3 regions of the Nocardia sp. PLKS1-43 genome follow, and region 2 is predicted to be linked to each of the others. Evidence: riboswitches for the same ligand, from Rfam matches in the RefSeq annotation. Region 2 holds a riboswitch; each other region holds the start of a gene.
What was found. A riboswitch is a leader RNA that binds a small molecule or an ion and turns the genes downstream of it on or off. The one in region 2 is predicted to bind S-adenosylmethionine.
Positions count from the first base shown of each region.

Region 1 (6,818 bases), on a different contig from region 2:
GGATCTATTCCGTTGACCCACAGCGACGCCCCGCCCTCTTCGGCCGCCGCCACGATCGGATCTATGACTTCCGAAGGTAATGTGCCGTAAGGGAATTGCAGGAATACCGGACTGCTCGACACGACGTTGATCCCGGCCCGCAGGAATCTCTTCAGATCCTCGACCGCCTCCATCAGCCGGTCGTCGGCCATGGCGGTGTGCACGATGCAATCGGGCTCGAGCGCGAGCAGCGCCTCGGCGTCGGTGGTGGCCGTGATGCCGGTCGGGGTGTCGAGCCCGGCGAGTTCGGCGGCGTCCCTACCGTTCTTGGCCTCGCTCGACACCCAGACCCCGACCAGTTCCAGCTCGGGCCGGGCGATGATGGACCGCAGCGCCCAGTGTCCGACATTGCCCGTGCTCCACTGCACTACGCGATAGGTCATCGCAATTCCTCACAGATCCGGAAGGCCCAGTGCGAGATTCGGCGCCTCGATACCGCCGTCGACCTCGAGCACCTTGCCGGTGACGTAACCGCCCGCGCGAGAACTCAGATAGACGATCGCCGCGGCGATCTCCCACGGTTCGCCCAACCGGCCCAGCGGCGTGGCGTCCTCCATGGTCTTCTTGACCTCCGGCTGCTGGGCGACGACCTCCAGGGCGGAGGTGAGCACCGAGCCGACCGCGATGGCGTTGACCCGGATCCGGGGCGACAGGTCGGTCGCGGCGAGCCGAGTCCAGTGCGCCAGTGCGGCTTTCGCGGTTCCGTAGGCGAGGAACCCGCGGCCGGGGGAACGGCCCATCATCGAGCTGATATTGACCACCGAACCGCCGTCGCCGCGCAGCATGTGCGGGACCGCGGCCTGGGTGAGCACGTGTGCGGTGCTGACGTTGAAGCGGAATGCCTCCTCGAGGAATTCCGGCGTGGTGGTCATGAAGGTGTTCGGCATGGTGCCGCCGACATTGTTGACCACGATATCGATCCGGCCCAATTCCGCCGCGGCGGTTTCGGCCAGTGCGGTGACCGCCGTGAGGTCGGACAGATCGCAGGGGACGGTGATCGCCCTGCGGCCCAGGGCGTGGATCTTGCCCGCCACGTCGTCGAGCTGGCCGGCGGTGCGAGCCGCGATCGCGACATCGGCGCCGGCCTCGGCGAGGGCGAGCGCGGTCGCCGCGCCGATGCCGCGCCCGGCGCCGGTGACGACCGCGACGCGGCCGTCGAGCCGGAAGGTGTCCAGAATCATCGAGTTCTCCTCCTTCGTGGATCGCCGTGCGGCGTATCCGGCGTGGTGGGATGCCGCACCGGATATGCGGGGCGACACCGATAGTGTGGTTCCGGTCACAAAGTCTTTAAGGGAAGTTGCTTAATTGTCAAGCGATTGTTCCGTTCGTCCTGGTGAGTGGTTATTCTGCTGCCTGTGGTAGAGATAACAGCTCGCGAGCGGATCCTTCTCGCGGCAGAAAGGCTGATTGCCGAGCGTGGACAGCTGGTGCCGCTGCGCGATATCGCGGCCGCGGCCGGGCAGCGGAACAACTCCGCGGTGCAGTACCACTTCGGTTCCCGGGACGGGCTGATCGAGGCCGTCGTCGCACAGCGGATGGCCACCCTCGAGGTGCGCCGGCTGGAACTGCTCGCCGAACGCGCCGCCGCGGACGAGCCGGACGGGGTGCACGAACTGCTCGAGGTGCTGGTCGTGCCCATGTTCGAGCTCGGTTCGCGACACGGAATCGGTTATTACGCAAGGTTTCTGGAACAGATCCGCACCCACCCGGCGGTGACCGACGAGGCCAATCTGCACGGCACCCGCCGCACCTCGGTCCGGGTGATCATGCACCGCCTCGACCGCGGCCTCCCGGAACTGCCCGCCGCCCTGCGAATGCGCCGACTACGGGCCCTGCCCACGGTCCTGTTCTCCCTGCTGGCAGATCATGAACGCGCCGTCCAGGACGGTGTGGTCGCTGCCGACGACACCTCGGCCTGGACCGAACTCATCGACATCCTCGCAGGTGCGCTCACCGCGCCGGTCAGCGAACGAATCACCGCGCAGCACGGCCGGCGGTCATAGGATCGGCGCATGGCCGACTCGATCAGCTTCGCCGCCCCGATCGCCATCCTGCGCATCTACGACCTGGCCAAGGCGTACCAGTTCTATTGCGACTACCTGGGTTTCGCCGTCGACTGGGAACACCGCTTCGAACCCGGTCTGCCGGTCTATACACAGCTGTCCCGCTCCGGCGCGGTCGTCCATGTGAGTGAACATCACGGTGACGGCACTCCCGGCACGGTGCTGTGGATAACGGTCGACGACATCCACAGCTGGCACACCGAACTCGCCGCCAAGAAGTACGGATTCGCCCGGCCCGGCCCGCCGGAGGAGGGCCCGGGCGGCCTCGGATTCGCGGTAACCGACCCCTTCGGCAACACTCTGCGCTTCGCCCAGCAGTCCTGACGTTCGGTTGGATGCGGGGTTCGCGGTGAACGACCGCGCCACGACCCTGCGCCGCCGCGCCCGCCCGGCCTGCCGCAGCGTGACGCCGGTGGCGTCGAGCGCGCCGGCACGGGTTCGTACCGCGGCTCGGGGCGGGGCGGGCGTGGTGCCGGTCGCAGATGTGCCGGGGTGGGCGACCGCGGAGGGTGGGGATCGGCCGGTCCCGAGGAATCTGGCGGATGTGGATGAGGAGCGATTACCGTGAATGGTTGTGGATAACGCACGTGTGCTGCCGATCGCGGTTCCGTCCGGGTGGCAGGGGCTGGGGACGCCGGCGGTGATCGGGGGTGCGGCGGTGGCCGCGGCCGCGCTGGTGCATTTCTACGATCCGCATGTGACCGGGTCCTACGGGATCTGTCCGTTCTATGCCCTGACCGGGTGGTGGTGTCCGGGGTGCGGGGGCCTGCGCGGAATGCACGACCTGACCGAGGGGCATGTGCTGGACGCGGTGCACAGCAATGTGTTCCTGCTGCCGCTGGTCGTGGGTTTCTCGCTGTGGTGGTGTGAGTGGGTCGTGCGGCGTTGGCGCGGGGTGCCGGGCCGGTCGTGGGCGATGAGCCGGACGACCCTGTGCGTGATCCTCGTGCTGCTCACGGTGTTCACCGTCGTGCGCAATACGCCCTGGGGTAGCTGGCTCGCGCCGGTGTAGTCGTGGCGTCGACGTGCTGTCTTCGGCATGCTGGGGGGATGGCTGATTCTCTGAAGGCGCGCATCCGGGACAAGCTCACGCGCCAGCTGAACGAGGACGGCGTGCCCGACCCCGAGCACGACGACCCTCGGCAGATCGCGGTGGAGGCCGACCTCGAGGCGCTCGACGCGGTCGCCGAGGACGATCCGCTACTGGAAGTGCTGGCAGCTCGCTATCTCGTGCCCTGAACGGGCGTTCACACGGTGCAGGGTGCGGCGCCGGACGTTCCGGACAGACCCGGGCGGGTTTCCGGGCTCGGATTCCACTGACCGTCGGTGCAGGTGTAGTTCCAGTTCGGACCGTGTGCGGTGAGCGCGGCGACGGCCTCGATCAGGCGGTCCACGTCCGCGACCCGGGTGCCCAGGCCGACGCTCGCGCGGATCGCGCCGTCGACGCCGAGTCGGGCGAGCAGGGGGTGGGCGCAGAATCGGCCGTCGCGTACGCCGATGCCGTGCTCGGCGGACAGATACGCCGCGATCCGGCCCGGCGGGAAGCCATCGATGGTGAAGGCGAGGATGCCCACGCTGTCGGCGCTGTCCGACCAGATGCGCAGGAAGTTCACTCCCGCAACGGCTTTCAGGCCGTCACGCAGTCGCTCGGTGAGTGCGCGCTCGTGTTCGGCGGCGGCCCGCGCATCGATCGATCCGAGCGTGTCGCAGGCGGCGGCCACCGCGGCCGCGCCCAGCACGTTCGGGGATCCGGCCTCGTGACGTTGCGGCGCGGGGGCCCACTGGGCCTCGGTCGTGCTCACCTCGCGGACCGCCCCGCCCCCGGCCAGATACGGTCCGGCCGCGTCCAGCCAGTCGCGTCGGCCGGCCAGCACGCCCGCGCCGAACGGCGCGTAGAGCTTGTGGCCGGACAACGCCAGATAGTCGATCTCGATGTCGCACAGGTCGATTCGCCGGTGCGGAGCCAACTGCGCGGCATCCACGAGAATCCGGGCGCCGCACTGATGGGCGACCTCGGCCAGCCGCCGCAGCGGCAGCACCTCGCCGGTCACATTCGACGCCCCGGTAATCGCAAGCAGCGCAGCGGGTTTGGCGCACAGCTCGGCGACCAGGCGGCGGATGGTCTCCTCGATCGTGTCGGCGGCGGTCACCACTCGGCGGCCGTGCCGGGTCCAGGGCAGAAAGTTGGCGTGATGCTCGATATCCAGGACGACGGTTTCCCCGGGAACGCAGCTCGCCAGCAGATTCAGCGAATCGGTTGTGTTGCGGGTGAATACGACCACCTGGTCATCGGCGCAGTTCAGGAAGCGGGACACCGAGGTCCGGGCGTTCTCGTAGCAGTCGGTGCTGATCCGCGAGGCGTAACCCGCGCCCCGGTGCACGCTGGCGTAGTAGGGCAGCAGTTCGTTCACCCGGTCGCAGACCTGTGCCAGGGCCGGGGCGCTGGCCGCGTAGTCGAAATTGGCATATGTACGAGTTCCGCCCTGCACCAACGGAACTCGCAGATCGCATCCGGAAACACGGGCGATCGGAGCACAGGTCTGGTCGAGTACGGCAGTCATCACACGATCCCTTCGGGACAAAGGGGACCCCGGGAAAGATGCAGGGGAGCCCGCGCTTGCCGTACCCGGTCGGGCTACGGCCCGGTCGTCACCCGGAGCACCCCGCCGCGGAGGAGGGTTGCCGACCAGCGAGCCGGGGCTTGACGCTGGTACTCATGACCTGAATCGAGGTTGGCAGACACCGCCCGACCTTGTCAACCTTGGCGGAAAATCCGCTTGATCTCGCCTCCGAACCGGGCTTGTGTGATCCGGTGAGTATTTCGTTGCTGCTGGGCTTCCTCGGCCTGTGCGTTCTGCTGGCCCTCACGCCGGGGCCGGATACGTTCCTGGTGTTGCGCTACGCGATCGCCGGGCGTCGGCCCGCCGTGGCCGCCGCGCTGGGGTCGGCGCTGGGCGGCGTCGTATGGGCGGTGGTGGTGGCGGCCGGTGTCGCGGCGCTGCTGGAACAGTCGGCGACCGCCTATCGCGTGCTGAAGATCGCCGGTGGAATCTACTTGGTGTACTTGGGTTTTCGCACCGTGTACGACCGTCGCCGGGCTCGCGCCGCCGCATCGCGGGCCGACCCGGCCGCCGCGACGGTCCCGGCTCGTGCGGTATCGACCCGATCCGCGGCCCTGGCCGGGGTGTTGTCGTGCCTGTCGAATCCGAAGGTCGGCCTGTTCTACCTCGCGGTGCTCCCGCAGTTCCTGACCCATGTCACGTTCGGTGCGACGCTGACCCTCGGAGCGATCGAATCGTGCGTCGCGGCAACGGAAATGGTGATACTCGCGGTGGCGGCCGCGGGTGCGGTGCGGCTGTTGCGGCGTCCTCGGGTACGAGATCGCCTGGAGCAGATCAGCGCCGGGGTGCTCGCCGCGCTGGGAATCGGGACGATCGCCTCCGCGGCCTGAGCGCCGACTGTCGAAAATGTTGCCTCACAACGCTTTCCGCCGACGATCTCACCCCAGTCCGCGCGGGCGGTGATAGGAGCCGTTGTAGTACAGCAGCGGCGCGGCGATCGGTTCGTCATCGGTGGTGTCGTGCACCCGGGTGACGAGCCCGATGACCAGCGTGTGATCGCCGATCGGAATGAGCTGGTGGACGGTGGCGCGCACCCAGATCGGGGTGTCGTGCAGAACCGGCTCGCCGGTGTCCAGTGACGCCCACAGCGAATTGTCGGCGAACCGCTCCTCGGCGGCGCGCGAAAACCGTTGGGCCAGATGCAACTGATGATCGCCGAGGAAGTGCACGACCACCGACTCGGCCGCGAGCATCGCCTCGATACTCGACGAGGTCTCCGCGATGTTGAACGAGATCAGCGGCGGTTCGGCGGACAGCGAGGCGAACGAGGTCGCGGTGAAGCCCACCGGACGCCCGCCGTCATCGAGTGTGACAATGGTCACTCCGGCCGGATAATGTCGCATCGCGCCGCGGAATTGCGCCGCCGTGATCCCGCCGGCCTCGTCCCGAGGCTGCGCCGGTGCCGACGATCCGGACGATTCCGGGCGGTCGGCCTCGGACATCTCCGACTGCCGGGAATTGCTCATCACACCGCCTCGCAGCCGGGACGGATGCTTCTCACTGGCTCGCTCACACTTCCAACCTACGTCGCGCGGCGCGGCGAGTGGTCCGGTGTGTCCGACTCGGCGCCTCAGTCCACGTCGATCGCCAGGCCCGCGGTGATGCGCACCAGTTCGGCGAACGACGTCCGGAACACCGTATTGGGATGTCCACCCGCCGCCCACAATTCGCGATGCCGGGACAGCGCGTTGTCCACATATGTGGACAGATTCGCCGGATGTCCGACGGGTGCGACTCCGCCGACCGGCTGACCTGTGAATTTGCGCACCATCCGGGCGGGCGCCGGGGTCAGCGTGCCCTGCAGCCGCTCGCCGGTACGTGCGAGATCGACCTGGTGCGCGCCGGAAACGAGCAGGAGGACCGGCTCGTCGTCGAGCATGAACAGCAGCGATTTGGTGATGGCGCCCACGTCGACGCCGAGCGCCTGCGCGGCCTCGGCGGCGGTGTGGGTGGGTTGGGCCTGGGTGACGATGACGCCGTGATGACCACGAGCGATGAGCGTGTCCGATACCCGGGAAGCGACGGTGGGCAACGACCTGGACATGGCACCAGAGTAGAACCGAAACCGGAGTGCCGCCGGGAGTTCAGTATTCGG
Region 1 covers NZ_JCAJZQ010000023.1:41,161-47,978, reverse strand. The annotation lists gene AC5WS7_RS39675 (NAD(P)H-dependent amine dehydrogenase family protein) at 1-422, opposite strand, end outside; gene AC5WS7_RS39670 (SDR family oxidoreductase) at 432-1,220, opposite strand; gene AC5WS7_RS39665 (TetR/AcrR family transcriptional regulator) at 1,395-2,042, shown strand; gene AC5WS7_RS39660 (glyoxalase superfamily protein) at 2,052-2,426, shown strand; gene AC5WS7_RS39655 (DUF2752 domain-containing protein) at 2,677-3,114, shown strand; gene AC5WS7_RS39650 (hypothetical protein) at 3,153-3,341, shown strand; gene AC5WS7_RS39645 (aminotransferase class V-fold PLP-dependent enzyme) at 3,350-4,663, opposite strand; SAM riboswitch class IV at 4,711-4,824, opposite strand; gene AC5WS7_RS39640 (LysE family translocator) at 4,915-5,553, shown strand; gene AC5WS7_RS39635 (flavin reductase family protein) at 5,602-6,165, opposite strand; gene AC5WS7_RS39630 (YbaK/EbsC family protein) at 6,294-6,767, opposite strand; gene AC5WS7_RS39625 (2-oxo-4-hydroxy-4-carboxy-5-ureidoimidazoline decarboxylase) at 6,808-6,818, opposite strand, start outside.
Region 1: another riboswitch for S-adenosylmethionine. It lies ahead of AC5WS7_RS39645 (aminotransferase class V-fold PLP-dependent enzyme); the one in region 2 lies ahead of metX (homoserine O-acetyltransferase MetX).

Region 2 (6,818 bases):
CTGGGAGAAGCCGATCACCTCGGGGCTGTTGTCCAGCTTGCCGCGGTGCGCCAGGCCACGGGTCCACGCGAAGATCGAGGCGATCGGGTTGGTGGAGGTGGGCTTGCCCTGCTGGTGCATCCGGTAGTGCCGGGTGACGGTGCCGTGCGCGGCCTCGGCCTCGCAGATCTTGCCGTCCGGGGTCATCAGCACCGAGGTCATCAGGCCCAGCGAACCGAAGCCCTGCGCGACGGTGTCCGACTGCACGTCGCCGTCGTAGTTCTTGCACGCCCAGACGTATCCGCCCTCCCACTTGAGCGAGGAGGCGACCATATCGTCGATGAGCCGGTGCTCGTAGGTCAGACCGGCCGCGTCGAACTGCGGCTTGAACTCGGTCTCGAAAATCTCCTGGAAGGTGTCCTTGAACATGCCGTCGTAGGCCTTCAGGATGGTGTTCTTGGTCGACAGATACACCGGATAGTTCTGCTGCAGACCGTAATTCAGCGAGGCCCGCGCGAAGTCCTCGATCGACTTCTTGAAGTTGTACATACCCATGACGACGCCGCCGTCCTCGGGCACCTTGACGACCTCGTGGACGATCGGCTCACTGCCGTCCTCCGGGGTGAAGGTGAGGGTGACGGTACCGGCCTGATGCACCTTGAAGTCGGTGGCGCGGTACTGGTCGCCGAAGGCGTGGCGGCCGATGATGATCGGCTTCGTCCAGCCCGGGACCAGGCGCGGAACGTTCGAGATGATGATGGGTGCGCGGAAGATGGTTCCACCGAGGATGTTGCGGATGGTGCCGTTGGGCGACCGGTACATCTTCTTCAGGCCGAATTCCTCGACGCGCGCCTCGTCGGGGGTGATGGTGGCACACTTCACGCCGACGCCGTGCTCCTTGATGGCGTTGGCGGCGTCGATGGTCACCTGGTCGTCGGTCTTGTCCCGGTACTCGATACCGAGGTCGTAGTACTCGAGATTCACATCGAGGTACGGGTGAATCAGCTTGTCCTTGATGAACTGCCAAATGATTCGGGTCATCTCGTCGCCGTCGAGTTCGACGACGGTTCCCTCAACCTTGATCTTGGACATGGATCTTCGTGTCCTCCTAGGATGGTGCTCCCATTGTTCCGCCAGGTGAACACGCTTGTGAGCGGACCCAGCTGTTCAACAGACAACGTATACGCCCCGTGTTGTCCACGAGACTCGAGGTGCCAAACAGAACAAGCGTACTGGTGCGGTGGATCTCATCGGCATCGGACCTGCCCCGAGTGATAGATCCGTCACATCCGCGCGAATTCCGCTTTACAACGTAGAACCGCTATCGGACGTCGGCGATTCCGCCCGTACCTGGTGAAATCCACCACGAGTTTCGGACTCGCGCACGCTCCGGCTACGATGTCCGGAAGGTCATGAGCACCAGCGCCAAGCCCCGGCTCGCTGGTCGGCAACCCTCCTGTTGCGGTGGGGTGCTCCGGGTGATGACCGGGCTCCCGAAGGCCGGGAGCAAGCGCGATCATCAGGAGGATTCCCGAAATGTGTTGTAGCCGTTCGTTATCCGGACATCGCTGACGCCCACCGGCACATCTCTCGGAGCATGACATGAGTAACTCGCCCGCGCCCGCGACGGATCCGGACTCCGTGCCGCACAGCCCGCGCCGCACCCCGATATTCGCTGACCGGCCCTGGTATTCCCGCGCGACGCCGAGACACCGGAACGCTGTGGCTACCATCGAAGACGTGTGTTTCCCCCTCGTCGACCCGCTTGCGGGCACCCGTGCGCGGACGACCCGCGCGATGTTCGCCGGTCCGAGGGATCGGCGGATTTCGCCTCCCGAGGCGACGGTGGCGCGGTGACCGTGGGCATCGACCGAAGCGCATCCAGTAATCGCGCGGCAACGTTGCTGCCACCGTCGGACGGAAGTCTGGGCACGATCGCGATCGGTGATATCCGGCTGGAGAGCGGCGCCGTGGTTCCCGGGGTCGAACTCGCCGTTCAGCGCTGGGGCGAGCTGTCGCCCACCGCGGACAACGTCGTGCTCATCGAACACGCGCTGACCGGCGACTCGCACGTCACCGGCGCACCCGACGACCTGCATCCGCTGCCCGGCTGGTGGGACGGCATCGTCGGCCCGGGCGGGCCGCTGGACACCGACGAGTGGTGCGTCATCGCCACCAACGTGCTGGGCGGATGTAAGGGCAGCACCGGCCCGGGCTCTCTCGCGCCGGACGGAAAGCCTTGGGGGGCAAGGTTTCCCGGAATCTCCATTCGCGATCAGGTGACCGCGGAGGTCGCGCTGTTCGATCTGCTGGGCATCGAGCGGATCGCCGCGGTAGCCGGCGGCTCGATGGGCGGTATGCGGGTACTCGAGTGGATGGTCGGCCATCCGGAGCGGGTGGGCGCGGCACTGGTGCTGGCCGTCGGACCACGGGCGACCGCCGACCAGATCGGCACCCAGACCACGCAGATCGCCGCCATCACCGCCGACCCGGACTGGCAGGGCGGCAACTATCACGGCACCGGCCGGGCCCCGACGAGCGGTCTGGGCATCGCCCGGCGCATCGCGCACCTGACCTACCGCACGGATTTCGAGCTCGATCACCGCTTCGCGAATCACCCGCAGGGTGATGAGGATCCCCGGCGCGGTGGCCGCTACGCGGTGCAGAGCTATCTGGACCACCAGGCCCGCAAGCTCGCGAATCGCTTCGACGCGGCCAGCTATGTGCTGCTGACCGAGGCGATGAACCGGCACGACATCGGCCGCGGGCGCGGCGGCGTGGCGGCCGCGCTGGCCGCGACCTCGGTGCCCTGTGTGGTCGGCGGCGTGGACTCGGACCGGCTGTATCCGCTGCGCACCCAGCAGGAACTGGCCGATCTGCTGCCCGGCTGCGCGCGGCTCGAGGTCGTGCACTCCCGAGACGGGCACGACGGCTTCCTGACCGAGACCGAGGCGGTCGGCAAGCTGCTCGCCCAGACGATGGATCTGGCACGCACCGCGCGCTCCTGATCGCGGCCGGTGCGGCTCGGGGCTCGGCTCAGCCCACGCCCAAGCTGCTGATCGTCGCGGCCAGCGCGATGATCGTGCCGCCGAGCACCGCGTACGCGCCGACGTCGAAGGGTTTACCGCGCACCGCCAGCAGGCCGACCCGCACCTCCGGGAGTACCAGCCGCAGCACCGACGCCAGCAGTGGCGCGCCGCCGATGACGAACGCCCCACGGCGCCACCGATCCTGCACCAGGAACACCACAGCCACCACCAGCACCACCGCCACCAGCAGCATCGGCAGCTGGTTGCGCAGGAATCCGAGCGGTCGTCCGGTATGAGCGGTCGCGGAAGCATCGGTCACCCCCCGATTCTCGCATTCCTCCGGCGGAACCTCCCGGCACCCGGGTGGCGATGGGAGGAGACGTAGGGTCATCCCGTCCGGACGGGATGAAAGGCTGCGTTCTGCTGTGCTGAGGCTGATGTTCTTCGAACCACGAATTCCGCCGAATACCGGTAATGCGATTCGGCTGGCGGCCGGGTCCGGATTCTCGCTGCACCTCATCGAGCCGCTCGGCTTCGATCTGTCCGAGCCCAAGCTGCGCCGAGCTGGACTGGACTACCACGATCTCGCCACGGTCACCGTGCACGAAAACCTCTCCGCCGCATGGGAATCGCTGAAGCCCGAGCGGACGTTCGCGTTCACCGCCGGAGCGACCACGCGCTTCACCGATATCGCTTACCGTCAGGGTGACGTGCTGTTGTTCGGGCCGGAACCGACCGGATTGCCCGAGGAGGTGCTCGGCGACCCGCACATCACCGATCGGCTGCGAATCCCGATGCTGCCCGGTCGGCGGTCGATGAATCTGTCCAATGCGGCGGCCGTCGCGGTGTACGAGGCGTGGCGGCAGCTGGGGTTCCCCGGGGCGGTGTAGGCCGCGCCGGACCGGTATCAGTCGGCGATCTCGAAGCGCTTGAAGCGGGAAGTGGCGCCACCGGTGAGACGAACCGAACTCTTCGACACCGCGAAATGCGCGGCCAGCAGTTCGATGGCCGCCTTGTTGGCCTTGCCCTCGACTGCCGGTGCGCGCACGTACAGCCGTAGCGCGCCGTCCTCGAGCACCTCGACGAGCGGCCCCTTGCGGCTGTTGGGCGTGATCGTCGCCCGGACCACGGTCGGCATGGCGCACAGCGTAATCCCGCGCCGCACGGCGCCCCATCCGCCGGCTACACATGTGGGAGCCGCATATCGAGGACATCGTGCGCGAGGATCTGCAACTGCCCGGGCGTGGTGAGCAGCAGATCGCCGGTGGGGGTCGCACGGGGCTGCTGGGCGCCGGTGCGGCGGAGTTCCAGGGCGGCCGCTGGAGTGAGAGAGCCGTATCGGAGCGTGTCGCCGGTGCCGCGCCGCTCCCACCCCGTGGCGGACCGGCTCCACACGGTGGTGACGAGGCGGCTCGGCGATCCGGACTCCCAATTCGCGTAGGTGGCGGTCAGATCGGCACCGTCCCAACGCAGATCCTCCAGGGCCGAACAGGCCGAGGTGCCGGGCGGATCGAGTGGGTCGATTCGATCGTTCAGTAGGTCGATGTGTAGTAGACGCGTTGTGCCACAGGCGATTCCGTCGCGGATCCGGCCCGCGATCGCGACCGCCTGACCGTCCGGCCGCAGCGCCGCCCGGTCGAAAGCGGTGGTGACACCTTCGATCCGGCCCAGTGCCCGCACGACGCCGGTATCGGTGTCGACCAGGGAGAGGTGATTGATCCCCCAGGGCGCACCGGGCGGTGACTCGACCCGGTCGAGAACGAGCACCCGCTCACCGGCCGCGAGCAGATGCGGGCCCGACACCACGTCCCCCGGCGCGATCGGATCCGGCGGCGGCAGAGTGATCTCGGCGCGCAGGACGGGGTGCGGGTCGCGCAGATCGGCCTGCATAAAGCTGTCGGGCTCGTTCCACCAGCCGACCGTCGTCCCGTGCAGCGGGAAGATGCGAGCGCAGTGACAGTCCACACGACCCGGCAGCGCCGTGCCGCGTTCCACCTCCATCGCGGTGACCCCGCCGGAACCATCGAGGGCATAGATATGCGAATTGTCCTGTGTGAAACCACTTTCGGCATAATTACCGGCATATCGAGCGATCACCCGCCGCGAAGTGGCCAGCACCAGTTCGGTGCTGGTGCGGAAGACGAACACCCGCGCATTCAGCGCCGCATCGGCACTCCCGCCCGTATCCGACCACGCCGGGGATATTCCCGTGGCGCAGCTCGAGACGATCAACACGCACCCGATGAGCACCGCCATCTTTCCCCCGCAGTAATCGCGGCCGGTCATCGCAGTACCTCCAGGGCTCGGCGGTAGTAGGCCTCACGGGCCGGCAGGCCGTTGTACCCGCCGTTGACCGCTCGGGTGACCGCGGCGAAATCACCGGCGTCGGCCAGTGCGTTGATATCGCGCGAAGTCCAGTACCACTGGGCGATCCGAAAACCGACGTCGGGTCGGGCCGCCAATTCGGGGTTGCCCTCGAGGTCCAGGCCCAGGGCTTGTCCCGCGGCGCGGTAATTGCCCCGGCCGGTCAGCTGGATGGGGCCGCGGCCGTGATAGCGCGGGCCGTCGCCCGGCTGAGTGTTGCCCGCGGCGGTATTCGGCCGGCCTGGATCGTACTGATGGAAGTAGTCGTCGTCGCCCAGTTCCTCGAAATACCGGAATTCACAGCTCTCGTGGGCCAGCTGGGCCAGGAATGCGGCTCGCCGTGCGGGCGTGGTGATCTCGCCCTCCTGCATGGCGGCGTTGAGCGCGGGCAGATATTGCTGTGCTCGATCCATCGACAGATTCGGCATGATCGCGGTGAGCTGCTCGGCCGTGATGCCCGGCGGCGCGGGTTGCTGCGGCGGGAGCGGAGTCGATACCGCTGCGGTGGAGGTATTTTCGGCGGCGTCCCGTATCAGGGAGGCCGCGCGGGAATCGCCTGCCGCCGACATCGGAACCGGCTGCGCGAGAGCCGGTTCCACAGCGAGCATCGGCCCCTCCGTAGAAATCGAACTCACCGAAGAAGCCGGAGCCACCGTGGGAACCGCATCCATCGCGGAAGTCGAATCCACCGGAGCGAGCGCGTCCTGCGCGAGATGAGTTCGCGCGGTAGCGGCCGGAGCCGTGGCAGTGACCGGCTGTTCGACAGGCGCCGCGACACGGTCGGAGTTCACGGAACGCTTCGCCCTCTCGGCCCCATCGCCGGGATGCCGCCGTGGTGCGGAAGGTCGGTCGTCGTGCTGGTCGCCGGAATCCGCGCCGCGGCCGAAAGCGACGGCCAGATGCCGCATTTCACGCTCCGCCGCGAGGATGGCCTGTCTGCCGCGCTCCTCGGCGCGATCGAGCGCGGCCACGGCCTCGGCGATCACCTCGGACCATTCGGCGGCCGCCGACGACCCGGCGGCGACCGTCCAATCGTCGGCGACGGCACAGCCGGCCGCCTCGGCATCGGCGACGTAGTCCAGCAGTGCCATCGCGGTGTAGTGCAGATCGGACAGTGCCTGGGCGCCCGCGGCGCACAGCCCCTCGGCATGGTCACACAGCATCTGATCGTGGCGGTGCGCCGCCTCGACGCGGGAGAGCATCGCCTCGAAGGCCACGCCCTGCCAGCCGTCACCGTCGAGTCGATGACATTCGGTGCGCACCGCGGCCGACAACATCTCCAGATCCGCGATGTGCCTGCCGAATTCGGCCCGCATCCGCTCGGCCGCCTCGAGCGCGCGCCAGGTCACCACCACCGAGCGGGGCGGGGTCATATCCGCACCTCCAGCCCGGCGAGGAGGCGACCGTGCGCGAGATCGGCCTCGATGAACGCAGTGACCGCGCGAT
Region 2 covers NZ_JCAJZQ010000008.1:143,836-150,653, reverse strand. The annotation lists gene AC5WS7_RS26590 (NADP-dependent isocitrate dehydrogenase) at 1-1,071, opposite strand, end outside; SAM riboswitch class IV at 1,388-1,498, shown strand; gene metX (homoserine O-acetyltransferase MetX) at 1,833-2,987, shown strand; gene AC5WS7_RS26580 (DUF3017 domain-containing protein) at 3,016-3,261, opposite strand; gene AC5WS7_RS26575 (tRNA (cytidine(34)-2'-O)-methyltransferase) at 3,434-3,898, shown strand; gene AC5WS7_RS26570 (DUF167 domain-containing protein) at 3,916-4,146, opposite strand; gene AC5WS7_RS26565 (hypothetical protein) at 4,191-5,294, opposite strand; gene AC5WS7_RS26560 (glycoside hydrolase family 19 protein) at 5,291-6,745, opposite strand; gene AC5WS7_RS26555 (hypothetical protein) at 6,742-6,818, opposite strand, start outside.

Region 3 (6,818 bases), on a different contig from region 2:
CGGTCACCGGTCCACAGCGCGCGCATCAGGTCGACCGACTCGCGCAGCCGCGCGAAACGCTCCTTGAACTCCGGCCATTCGCCCTTGTACCCGGTCGCGATCTCGTTCAGCGCCTCGCCCGAACCCACGCCGAGCATGATCCGGTCCGGGTACAGGCAGCCCATCGTCGCGAACGCCTGGGCGACCACCGCGGGGTTGTAGCGGAAGGTCGGGGTGAGCACCGAGGTGCCCAGTTGGATCCGCTCGGTGCGTTCACCGACCGCGGTCATCCACGCCAGCGAGAACGGCGCGTGGCCGCCCTCGTGCCGCCACGGCTGGAAGTGATCGCTCACCGTCGCGCTGTCCAAGCCGTGCTCCTCGGCCGCGACCGCCAGCTCGACCAGCTCCCGGGGGCCGAACTGTTCCGCCGACGCCTTGTATCCGAGCTTCAGATCACTCACTGCGTCCACTCCTTCACCGTTGCCGACAGTCCCGTCGACTCTGTGCAGCGCCGAACGGGTGTGCCACATTCCACAGCACCCCGTCATGTGGGGCCTTCTTCGACCATAGTCAGCTCCGAACAGGTCTGTGTGAACGGTCGCACCTTCACACAACGCCCCCACCGGAAACCTCGATAGCCCACAATGTGCTCGTGACTGCCGACGACGAACCGATCCTGTCCTACCTGACCGATATGGACGGGGTCCTGGTGCACGAGGACCACCCGATCCCCGGCGCCGACAAGTTTCTGCAAGAACTGCAGGCCAATGACATTCCCTTTCTCGTGCTCACCAATAATTCGATCCGCACTCCGCGCGATCTGCAGGCCCGGTTGCGGCACAGCGGCCTGAACATCCCGGAGGAGGCGATCTGGACCTCCGCGCTGGCCACCGCGACATTCCTGAGCGAACAGCGTCCCGGCGGCACCGCGTACGTCGTCGGCGAATCCGGCCTGACCACCGCGCTGCACGAGATCGGCTACGTGCTGACCGACAGCGATCCGGACTACGTCGTCCTCGGCGAGACCCGCACCTACTCGTTCGAGGCGATCACCACCGCGATCCGGCTGGTCGAGCGGGGTGCGCGATTCATCGCCACCAACCCCGACGCCACCGGTCCCTCGCGCGAGGGAGTGCTGCCCGCGACCGGTTCGGTGGCCGCGCTGATCACCCGCGCCACCGGACGCGATCCGTACTACGTCGGGAAACCGAATCCGCTGATGATGCGTTCTGCGCTGCGCCGGATCGGCGCGCATTCGCAATCCACAGTGATGATCGGCGACCGGATGGACACCGATGTCATCGCCGGGCTGGAGGCGGGGATGCGCACGATCCTGGTCACCTCCGGGATCTCCACCCGTGAATCGGTCGAGCAGTATCCCTATCGGCCGACCGTCGTATTCGATTCGGTCTCGGAACTGGTTGGGCGAACGGCGAATCCGTTCGCCCCCTGAGTTCGGGCCGGGTGGCGGTTCAGCCGCGCTGCGAGGCCGGGGACCAGCCCTCCTCGGCCGCCTCGGCCACGCCGCCACCGTCTTTCACGCCATAGACGATCTCCACCGCACCGGCGTCCAGCGTCCGGGAACCCTTCAGTTCCAGGCCCGTCTCGACGCTCAGCGCATCGGTCAGGCGCAGGCCGCCGCCCAGCAGGAAGGGCAGCACGACCAGGTGGAGTTCGTCCAGCGCACCGAGTTCCCGGAACGTCTCGATCGTGCGCGGACCGCCGACGAGGTGGACGTCGCCGCCGCGATTGGCCGCCCGCAACGTCTCCAGCAGGCGGACCGGATCACTGTCGACCGTCACATGCTCGGACGTACCGGCCGGACGTTCCGATGCCAGCACGAACACCCGCAGATCGGGCCACGGCCAGAAGTCGTTGCTCAGAGCGGGTTCGAAGGTGGTGTGTCCCATGAGCGCCGCCTCGCAGGACTTCAGGAATTCCGCGACGCCGTGGCTGCCGTGCCCGTGCGCGGGATCCACCACCTGCGGCGGCCAGCCGTTGGGCGTACTGACATAGCCGTCGGCGCTCATGCACAAGCGAGCCTTGATTCGCATCCGATTACCTTCCCTGCGTTGTGGTTACAGGTAGGACGATGCGCGATCGCGAAAATCATCGCCCAGCCGGGGAATCGGCGAGCAGTCCCCGGCCGCGACGCTCAGCCCAGCGCCTGATCCAGATCGCCGAGCAGATCCTCGACATCCTCGAGTCCGACGGAGATACGCAGTACGCCGTCGGTGATCCCCACGGCCGCACGGCCTTCCGCCCCCATCGCGCGGTGCGTGGTGGTCGCCGGATGGGTGATCAGCGTCTTGGCATCGCCCAGATTGTTGGAGATGTCGATGATGCGCAGCCGGTTCAGCACCTCGAACGCGCGCTTCTTCGCCTCGGCCGGGTTGGCGGCGAGTTCGAAGGTGACGACGGTACCGCCGCCGCTCATCTGCTGCCGTGCCAGCTCGTGCTGCGGATGTGATTGCAGGAAGGGGTATTTCACCCACGACACCGCCGGCCGCTGTTCCAGGAATTCGGCGATCTCGTGCGCCGCCCGCACCGAGTGACGCACCCGCAGCGGCATGGTCTCGAGTCCCTTGAGCAGCGTCCACGCGTTGAACGGGCTCAGCGCCGGACCGGTGTGCCGCATGAGATTCTTCACCGGGCCGCCGATGTACTCGGCCTCGCCGAGGATCGCACCGCCCAGCACCCGGCCCTGACCGTCGATGTGCTTGGTGCCGGAGTACACGACCACATCCGCGCCCAGGTCCAGACTCCGCTGCAGCAGCGGAGTGGCGAAGACGTTGTCCAGCACCACTTTCGCGCCCGCGGCGTGCGCGAGCTCGGAGACCCGGCGGACATCGACCAGGGTCTGCATCGGATTCGAGGGCGTCTCGAAGAAGACCGCCGCGGTCGGCACGGACAGCGCCTGCTCCCACTGGCTCAGGTCCTCACCGTCGACGAAGACCGTCTCCACGCCCCAGCGCGGCAGGATCTCGTTGCACACGACGAAGCAGGAGCCGAACAGGCTGCGCGCGGCGACCAGCCGATCGCCGTTGCCCAGCAGTGCGCCCAGCGCGGTGAACACCGCGGACATGCCGCTCGCGGTCGCGAAACAGGCCTGCGCGCCCTCGAGCAGCCGCATCCGCTCCTCGAACATGGCCACGGTCGGATTCCCGTAGCGCGAATACACGAAATGCTCGATGTCGCCGGTGAACGACGCCTCGGCCGCCTCCGCGCTGGCGTAGACGAAACCCGAGGACAGGTACAGCGCCTCGGAGGTCTCCTCGAACCCCGAGCGGCGCAGGCCGCCTCGCACGCCCAGGGTCGCCGGGCCGACTCCCTCGGGCAGCGGTTTGTCGAATGCGCCGCCGGTGATCACGACTGTCTCCAGGGCAGGCCCTCGGCGCGCCAGCCCGCGCCGCCGCGATGTCCGTCGGCGTCCAGCGGACCCTCGAAACCGGCCAGGACGTTGTAGGAGGGCGTGAATCCGGCCGCGGTCGACGCCGTCGCGGCACCGATGGACCGCTGCCCGGACCGGCACAGGAAGATCACCGGAGCATCGCTGTCGGCCGAGCGGCCGGCCAGTGCCTGCTTCAGCTGGTCGACGAACCCGGCGTTGCGCTCGCCGGCGCTGTCGACCCATTCGATCAGGGTCGTCGGCCGGTCGATCGCACTGGTGTCCGGCACCCCGACGAACCGCCATTCGGCCTCGGTGCGCACATCCACCAGAACCGCATCGGGATTGTCGCGCAACAGATCCCATGCCTGCTGGACAGTGATGTCACCCGCGTAACTCACTTGCTGAACCTCCTCGAAGAATCCGCACTTGCCACGCCTGTTCGGCGCGGCCAGGTCGTCACCCGGAGCACCCCACCGCGGAGGAGGGTTGCCGACCAGCGAGCCGGGGCCTAGCGCTGGTACTCATGACCTGGAAAAGAGATTGCCCGGCCGCACACCCGCCTGTCAAACCCCGTCCGGCAGGACGACGACCGGCCCGGCCCGGCAACGAACCCGTCGGCGGCGACGAACCAGCGAAATCGGCGACCGCCGACACGTCGACAACACCCCGTAGCGAAGCCGGAGCGGAGCGGAGGCAATCCAACACGGTTCGCGGCCCGTCTCGCCGGTCGCACGCGTGGCGGCAATCCAACACCGAGGCAATCAAGCACTGCAGACGAACCAGTCGTTGCCCGATTGGGTGAGGTTCCAGGTGGAGGTGCTCTGGTGGCCGTCCACCGAGCTGGTCACTGTGACTTTGGCGCGTGTGCCGTTCGCGGTGGGGTCGGTCATCCGGACGATCTCGATCTTCTTCCCGGCCGCGTCCGGGCCCAGCGGGGAGTGCGCGGGGTCGAAACCGCCGCATTCGGTGGCGGCGCGGCGCGCGAGGTCGGTACCGCTCTGAGCGGTGGCGAAATCTCGGATCGCGGTGGCCAGACGGTCGGAAGTTGTGACATTCTTCTCAGCCGGCCGCAGCATTCCGGCTATCACCACACCGCCGATCACCAGCAGCGCGATCACCGCGGCGGCGATGAACGGCACCGGCGAGCGGACCGCGTCGTTCTGGTCGATCCGGGTCGCGGCGGCGGTTTCCGAGTCACTCATAACTCGATCATCCCTGGTAGGGGGCGAGGTTCCCGCGCGCACCCCGGATCGGCGGCAGATGCCGGGCACATCGGCCATAGCAGTCACCGATAGAATCGCCTCCAGCCCCGGCTGCGGTCGGCGCGACGGATCCCCCGAGCGGCAATGACGCAGCATCGATCGGTATGAAGGATCGGCCGGACGATCCGGACCTACGTCAACTTAGCCTAAGCTAAGAAAGACGGCTGAGAATATGACGACACAGATTTCGACCAAAGGGTGCGCAGAAGAATGACCGAAACCAGTGCAGAGTCGAAGGGTGAGGTGGGCCCCGCCTCCGCGTCCGACGCGCGCCCGCTTCGCATCGCGATCGTCGGCGCCGGACCGGCCGGAATCTACGCCGCCGACGCCCTGATGAAGTCCGACGCCGAGGTGAGCATCGACCTGTACGAGCGCATGCCCGCGCCGTTCGGCCTGATCCGCTACGGTGTCGCGCCCGATCACCCGCGGATCAAGGGCATCGTCACCGCACTGCACAAGGTCCTGGACAAACCGCAGGTGCGCCTGCTCGGCAACATCGACTACGGCACCGACATCACCCTGGCCGACCTGCGCCGCTTCTACGACGCGGTGATCTTCTCCACCGGCGCCAACGCCGACCGCGCCCTGGGCGTCCCCGGCATCGACCTGGACGGCAGCTACGGCGCCGCGGACTTCGTGTCCTGGTACGACGGGCACCCCGACGTGCCGCGCTCCTGGCCGCTGGACGCGGAGAAGGTCGCCGTCCTGGGCGTGGGCAACGTCGCCCTGGACGTCGCGCGCGTGCTCGCCAAGACCGGTGACGAACTGCTGCCCACCGAGATCCCGCCGAATGTCTACGCGGGCCTCAAGGCCAACAAGGCCGTCGAGGTGCACGTCTTCGGCCGCCGCGGACCGGCCCAGGCCAAGTTCACCCCGCTCGAGCTGCGCGAACTGGATCACTCGCCGAATATCGAGGTCATCGTGGACCCCGAGGACATCGATTACGACGAGGGCTCCGAGGCGGCGCGGCGGCACTCCAAGCAGGTCGACATGGTCTGCAACACCATCGAGCAGTGGGCGATACGCGACGTCGGCTCGCGCCCGCACAAGCTGTTCCTGCACTTTTTCGAATCCCCCGCCGAACTCGTCGGCGAGAACGGCAAGGTCACCGGCCTGCGCACCGAGCGCACCCAGCTCGACGGCACCGGAAACGTCAAGGGCACCGGCGTATTCCGCGACTGGGACGTGCAAGCGGTGTACCGCGCCGTGGGCTACCTGTCGCAGAACATCCCGCAGCTGCCGTTCGACGACCAGGCCGGCACCGTGCCCAACGAGGCCGGCCGCGTGCTGATCGACGAGAGCGCCGACGACGGCGCGCGCTACCTGCCCGCCACCTACGTCACCGGCTGGATCAAGCGCGGCCCGGTCGGCCTCATCGGCCACACCAAGGGCGACGCCAACGAAACCATCGCCTGCCTGCTCGACGACGCCGCCGGATTCACCCCCGCCCCCGAACCCGAACTCGACGCGGTCACCGACTTCCTGGAGAGCAAGGGCATCCCGTTCACCACCTGGGCCGGCTGGTACCGCCTCGACGCCCACGAACGCGCCCTCGGCGAACCCCAGGGCCGCGAACGCGTCAAGGTCGTCGAACGCGAAGATATGCTCCGCGCCAGCGAGCCACACAAGGGCTGATGGGGCATGCTGAATCTGTGTTCGACGCCCATGTCCATCTGATCGATCCGCGGTTCCCGCTGATCGAGAACGAAGGTTACCTCCCGCCGCTGTTCACCGTCGCCGACTATCGAAAGCGTATGTCGCGCTTCGATATCGACGGCGGCGCCGTGGTGAGCGGGTCGTTCCAGGGGACCGATCAGGAGTTCCTGCGCGCCGCGCTGGCCGAGCTCGGGGACAACTGGGTCGGGGTCACCAATCTGGACCCGGGCGTCTCCGATACGGAGATCGTGGAGTTGAGCAAGGCCGGAGTGCGGGCGCTGCGGTTCAACCTCAAGCGGACCGCGGGGGATATCGTCGAGCTGACCATGCTGGCGTTGCGGGTGTACGAACTCGCGCGCTGGCATGTGGAGCTGTACATCGACGGGTCCATGCTGGGCTCGCTCGAGCCGGTGATCAGCAAGTTGCCCGCGCTGTCCATCGACCACATGGGCATGTCCGACGAATGCCTGCCGTACCTGCTCAATCTCGTCGACCGCGGCGCGAAGGTGAAGGCGTCCGGATTCGGCCGG
Region 3 covers NZ_JCAJZQ010000017.1:105,237-112,054, reverse strand. The annotation lists gene fgd (glucose-6-phosphate dehydrogenase (coenzyme-F420)) at 1-440, opposite strand, end outside; gene AC5WS7_RS36980 (HAD-IIA family hydrolase) at 674-1,432, shown strand; gene AC5WS7_RS36975 (dihydrofolate reductase family protein) at 1,452-2,033, opposite strand; gene AC5WS7_RS36970 (O-succinylhomoserine sulfhydrylase) at 2,135-3,349, opposite strand; gene AC5WS7_RS36965 (rhodanese-like domain-containing protein) at 3,346-3,768, opposite strand; SAM riboswitch class IV at 3,788-3,899, opposite strand; gene AC5WS7_RS36960 (Rv0361 family membrane protein) at 4,132-4,572, opposite strand; gene AC5WS7_RS36955 (FAD-dependent oxidoreductase) at 4,843-6,267, shown strand; gene AC5WS7_RS36950 (amidohydrolase family protein) at 6,285-6,818, shown strand, end outside.
Region 3: another riboswitch for S-adenosylmethionine. It lies ahead of AC5WS7_RS36965 (rhodanese-like domain-containing protein); the one in region 2 lies ahead of metX (homoserine O-acetyltransferase MetX).